2 regions of the Paenibacillus sp. FSL H8-0175 genome follow, and region 2 is predicted to be linked to the other one. Evidence: predicted binding sites of a transcription regulator. Region 2 holds the regulator's gene; the other holds the start of a gene.
What was found. The regulator Rex, encoded in region 2, represses fermentation and respiration genes when NADH is low (regulators of the CRP and FNR family bind a similar motif). The targets are predictions, from matches to a motif close to TTGTGAAATATTTCACAA.
Positions count from the first base shown of each region.

Region 1 (3,201 bases), 2.0 Mb from region 2:
TCTGAGGGATGATAACCCCTTCCACAAAATTCATAGCGGATCTGCGTGACTGAATCAAGTCTGTAAAAGCGCTCATAAGTATTCCTCCGTTGTGTATGTATTCGGTTGTAAAATATCAACACCTGATATTTGTAAATGAACTAACTAAATGTTACTAACTCAAAATAACACAGCTTAAAAAATTCGTCAATGATAAAATTTATTGAAGTTAATCTTGAACACCCTGTTGTCAAAAAATAGGACATAAATTAGGATATTAGGATATGTAGAAACACAGTGGATGAAAGGGTGGATAAATTGATTAATAGTAGAGAACAATTGATGATAGATTTGCAAAGAATCGAAGAGAATGACTACGAGCTTAGAAGTGGAGAGGACATAAAGGATTATGTGAAGTTGATGCTTGAGCATATAGGAGATCCCGAGCCTGTACTGCGTGATGAATTGATTTATTCCACATTCTACAAATGGATTAATGAGAAACATTGGTTTAATGATGCGGAGCTTCGTGAACTGCTGTGGATACTTCTTGACGAGCAGCATCTTTTTTATCACATTGGGAATAAAGAAGATCTGACGGTGTATACAAGAACATTTTCTGTATTGGTTGTTGCTCTTATTCTCCAGAGGCATAGGGAAATGGCTATATTGGATAGCTCTGAATTTATAAAGGTGAAGCAGGGTTTGATTCGTTATTATGAGGAAGAACGGGACTTAAGAGGTTATATGGAAAAAGAAGGCTGGGCACACGCAGCAGCCCATGGCGCCGACGCCTTGGATGAGCTGGTTTTATGCTCGGAGAGTGATGCCGCGGTGCGGGAAGAGGTTCTGGCAGTTATTCAAAAGATGCTTTATAACGATCAATACATATTCAGGGACGAAGAAGATGAAAGGATTGCTACTATTATAGTTACAATCATCGATCATCATTTACTTCCACAGCAGTCTATAACCGATTGGATTCTCAACTTGGCGCAATGTGGCAGTTGGCCTAGAAGCCACAGCCAGTACGTTAATCGAATAAATACAAAGAACTTCCTGCGTTCTCTTTATTTCAGGTTACTTCTAACAGAGAAGAATATGGACATTGTGGATGTTTTATTGAAAACTGAGAAGAATTTGAATGAATTTGTACATTAATTCACTCAAACGGTTTTAATTAACACTAGTAATTTAAATAATTTATTATAATGTAATAAAAATCACAAATTTTTATGGAAATTCAAAAACTTTGTGACATTTATAACTTGATAAGTGCTATAATAGAAATATGGCGTTAAAAGTTCTTATGTTTTTCATTACTATTAAGCAGCAAAGCTTATTGCAGAGGAGATTTGGATATGTCAGAATCAATCACTCAAACACAACCTGAACAAGAATCACCAAAAGTAGCTGTTAGCAAGGAACAAATGGATGTTCTAGAACAGCTCTTGAAACCAGAAGTTCAGGAATCATTAACAGTCTTGGTGGAACAGCTGCCAAAATTAACTGAGCTTGTTGGCGTGCTTACAAAGTCCTATGACTTTGTGCAAACTGTCGCAGCGGATGATGTCTTGAAAAGTGATACGGTAAGTGCAATTAAAGAACTTGCTGAACCTGTAGTGCATTCCGCGAAGAATATGGCAGCTACAGTGATCGAAGCAAAAGATCGTGCGAATGAAAGTAACGAAGTTATTGGTCTTTTTGGTCTTATGAAGTTGTTGAAAGATCCACAAGCGCAAAAGCTTTTCCGTTTCGTAAATGCATACCTTCAAGTTGCTGGAGAACGCAGTAAGCAGAAATAATCATTTTCATATCTTATACGTAAGGGACGGAGGAAACATCATGTCTAAACATATTGTCATTCTAGGAGCAGGTTATGGTGGTCTACTAAGCGCCTTAACCGTACGCAAATATCTCAAAAAAGATGAAGCTAAAATTACTGTAGTTAATCAGTATCCTACACACCAAATCATTACAGAATTGCATCGTCTTGCAGCAGGTAATGTTGCAGAGGGTGCTGTAGCTATGCCTCTAACTAAGCTTTTCGCAGGGAAAGATATTGACCTGAAAATCGCGAAGGTTAATTCATTTTCTGTGGAGAACAAACAAATTGTTCTTTCTGATGGTGTGACACTTACTTATGATGCGCTTGTTGTAGGTCTTGGCAGCACTACAGCTTATTTTGGCATTCCAGGGCTTGAACAATACAGTATGGTATTGAAATCAGCTGCAGATGCTAACAAAATTCATCAACATATTGAAGATCGTATTCGTGAATATGCGAAATCGAAAAATGAAGCAGATGCAAACATCCTGATCGGTGGCGGCGGCTTAACAGGTGTTGAGCTTGTTGGTGAAATCGCGGATGTATTGCCTACACTTACTAAAAAATATGGCGTTGATCCTAAAGAAATTAAGCTAATGCTCGTTGAAGCAGGTCCTAAAATCCTTCCAGTATTGCCAGATGCATTAATCGAACGTGCTGTAGCAAGCTTGGAGAAACGTGGTGTTCAATTCCTGACAGGTCTTCCTGTTACGAATGTAGAAGGCAATGCGATTGACTTGAAAGACGGTCAAAAAATTATTGCTAACACATTTGTATGGACTGGTGGCGTACAAGGAAATCCACTCATCGGCGAATCGGGTCTTGAAGTTAACCGAGGTCGTGCAACGGTGAATGAATTCTTGCAATCCACTTCCCACAAAGATGTATTCGTTGCTGGTGACAGCGCGGTGGTCTTTGCAGAAGATGGACGTCCTTACCCTCCAACTGCGCAAATTGCTTGGCAAATGGGTGAATTGATCGGATACAATCTGTATGCCTTCTTGAAAAATAAATCGTTTGAAAGCTTTAGCCCAATCAACTCTGGTACACTTGCTAGCTTAGGCCGTAAAGACGGTGTTGCCATCGTTGGTGCAAGTTCTACTCCGTTAAAAGGCTTGCCTGCAACTCTAATGAAGGAAGCAAGTAATATCCGTTACTTGTCCCACATTAAAGGATTGTTCAGCCTAGCTTACTAATATAGTTTAACCCTAAACCCTGCTCAAATCTGAGCGGGGTTTTTGTTATTGTTTTTTTAGTGAAATGTTTGCATTATTGATGTTTCACAGTAGGCTGTATTCATTGTATTTGATATAATAGATTGGGTTATATTAACAGAGGTAGTTAGAGGAGGATTTCATTTATGATATTCCAACAAAACGATGTCATTCTGTTTC
Region 1 covers NZ_CP150299.1:2,695,401-2,698,601, forward strand. Annotated here, with positions in the region: gene MHH46_RS11570 (nitroreductase family protein) at 1-76, opposite strand, end outside; gene MHH46_RS11575 (DUF2785 domain-containing protein) at 298-1,140, shown strand; gene MHH46_RS11580 (DUF1641 domain-containing protein) at 1,341-1,784, shown strand; gene MHH46_RS11585 (NAD(P)/FAD-dependent oxidoreductase) at 1,825-3,003, shown strand; gene MHH46_RS11590 (SGNH/GDSL hydrolase family protein) at 3,168-3,201, shown strand, end outside.
Region 1: the regulator Rex is predicted to act here: its motif matches at 1,191-1,208, upstream of MHH46_RS11580 (DUF1641 domain-containing protein).

Region 2 (3,201 bases):
TGTTACTGATATTAGCGGTTTATTTAAAGATTTGGCTTCCATACGTGAGCAAGTAAGATTCTTTATGGGGCTGAATGACGATAATGTAGTATATTGGCTGGAGGCAAATGGAAATTACCGTAGCAAATCCCTACAGCTGTATGCCGTCCCTGTGGATGTTAGCATCCAGCTTAAAGAGTTGTTCTTCGATAAGAAAAAAAGCATCGTGCTTACCTCGGCGACGCTATCTGTAGATAAATCTTTTCAATTTATGATTGATAATCTCGGACTTAACGAAGCTGCAGAAGAGGGACGTCTAATGACCTCACTCCTTCCATCTCCCTTTAAATATCGCGAGCAGGCACTGCTAGTTATACCGCGTGATTTTCCTAGTGTGAAGGGCAGTGTGGGCGATGCTCGATTTGTCGATACACTCGTACAGTCATTATCGGAAGCTGCTAAAACAACACGTGGGCGGATGCTGGTTCTGTTTACTTCTTATAAAATGCTGCGTCAGGTATATGATCCGCTTAAAGAGGCTTTAGCCTCACAAGAGATTACGGTGCTTGGTCAAGGCGTGGAAGGTGGCAGCCGGAGCAAGCTGATCCGCCGCTTTCAGGACAGTGCAGCATCCGTATTGCTGGGGACGAGCAGCTTCTGGGAAGGTGTAGATATTCCAGGTGAAGCACTGACTTGCCTGGCCATCGTGAGACTTCCATTTCAACCGCCGAATCACCCGTTGGCGGAAGCGAAGTCGGAGTTATTACAGGCCCAGAAGAAGAATCCGTTCATGAAATTATCTGTTCCTCAAGCGGTTATTCGTTTTAAGCAGGGATTCGGAAGACTGGTTCGCACGGCGCAGGATCGCGGAATAGTTATTGTTTATGATACAAGGGTTATTGAATCTCATTACGGGAAGTATTTCCTTTATTCATTGCCTGGTCCCAAAATGGAGCATATGCTTACTGATCAAATGGTCCCACGCATAGCGGAATGGCTAGAGGATGGCGGCGCTTCTTAAAACGCTCGTCTTCAGTTTAGCTCCTCCTTATCCTTAAGGGCGGTGTGTTACAGTACCGTCCTTAATAAGGAGAGGTAGACGTTTGAATATGGATTTTCACAAGAACATTACTATTTTTAGGAGGAAAAATATGAAATCGGATAAAATATCAGAAGCCGTTGTTCGCAGACTGCCTGTGTACTTGCGTTTTTTGAATGATCTCCAGAATCGCGAAATATTAACAGTTTCCTCTCAGGAACTTGGGCAAAAGCTTGATCTTAATCCCGCACAGATTCGTAAGGATTTAGCATATTTTGGTGACTTCGGCAGAAAAGGTATCGGCTATGATGTAACGTATCTTATTGAGAAAATCCGTCATATCCTGAAGCTGGATCAACAGCTTAATGTAGCTTTAGTTGGAGCAGGTAATCTCGGACATGCCTTGTCTAATTACAATGCATATCTCAAAGATACTATGAAAATCACGGCTATATTTGATTCGTACGCTCCTAAGGTTGGACGTAAGATCAACTCACTTACTGTGCAACCGATGGATGAACTAGGCAGCACAATTCGTGAGCAAGGTATTCGCATTGCCATTATTACCGTACCTGATTCAGAAGCTCAAAATGTAGCAGATATCCTCATTTCTTCTGGGATTGAAGCGATTTTGAACTTTGCCCCTGTGATTCTGAAGACACCACCGAATATCCGGGTGCATGCAGCTGATTTTACAACTGATCTGCAAAGTCTTGCTTATTACTTGCGGGATGGAAAGGAAGAAAGTGAACATGAACAACAATAAAACGATAATTAAGGGCGGGTATTTTCTGACTCCGGGAACGGATGAGCCGGTTCTGAGTGGATATATGACTATTGAAGATGATTTAATCACTTACATAGGAAAAGAAGAGCCTCAGATGGAAGCTGGAGTGCAAGTGGTTGATGGCAGCCGTCTGCTGTTCATGCCTGGACTTGTAAACACACACGGTCATGCGGCGATGTCTTTGCTGCGTGGATATGGAGATGATTTAGCGCTACAAGTGTGGCTTCAGGAGAAGATGTGGCCAATGGAGGAAAAGTTCACCGGTGATGATGTATACTGGGGAACCTCCTTATCTGTATTGGAAATGCTGAAGGGTGGAACTACGACCTTCCTCGATATGTATGATCATATGGACCGAGTAGCCGAGGTAGCTGAGTTATCAGGTATCCGTTCCGTATTGATGCGTGGTGTGATCGGGTTATGTCCAGAGGATGTACAGAATCACAAGCTTGCGGAAGCGATTTCTTTTGCCCGTAACTGGCATGGAAAGGCTGACGGTAGAATTACTACTATGATCTCGCCACACGCCCCTTATACTTGCCCTCCTGACTTCCTGGTTAAGTTCGTGCAGGCAGCGCATGATCTGGATTTACCAATGCATACGCATATGTCCGAAACGAAACGTGAAGTGGAACAAAATGTGGCGGATTACGGGTTGCGTCCTGTAGCTCACTTAGAGAAGCTTGGAATGTTCACACGTCCCTCGATAGTTGCACATGGTGTTCATTTAAATGATGAAGAGATTGAGATCTTGGCTCGCCATAATGTGGGTGTATCTCATAATCCGGGCAGTAATTTGAAGCTGGCTAGCGGAGTGGCTCGGGTTACTGATCTTCTAAAAGCTGGTGTGAAGGTGTCTCTTGGCACGGATGGCGCGGCAAGCAACAATAACTTGGATATGTTTGAAGAGATGCGGCTTGCAGCTCTCATTCATAAGGGTGTCAGCGGTGATCCAACGGCTGTCCCTGCTCCAGAAGCTCTGCGTATGGCTACAGAATATGGCGCGCAGTCCATCTTTTTAAATAATGTAGGCAGACTTGCTGGAGGGATGAAAGCAGATTTCATTGCTATTGATATCGATCAGCCGCATTTGCTGCCACACACAGATCTGTTGTCTCATGCAGTTTACTCTGCTAGCGCTAAGGATGTTGAGCATGTGTGGGTGAATGGTAAACAGGTCATCAAGCATGGACAATGCTTAACCCTGGATGAGGAAGCTATCCGGCGTAAAGCGCAAGAAGCCTTCGAAGGTTTATTGAAGCGTTAAGTCTGGAGAATAACGAATAAATAATAGGCTGTGACTTTTTGCTTTTAGCAAAAGTTGCGGCCTTTTGTGTATTTTTAAGGCTGGGAAAGCTAGAAAATTATGAAATTTTGGATAAACGCGCGGGTGTGT
Region 2 covers NZ_CP150299.1:4,737,413-4,740,613, reverse strand. Annotated here, with positions in the region: gene dinG (ATP-dependent DNA helicase DinG) at 1-1,000, shown strand, start outside; gene MHH46_RS21095 (redox-sensing transcriptional repressor Rex) at 1,131-1,784, shown strand; gene MHH46_RS21090 (amidohydrolase) at 1,771-3,072, shown strand.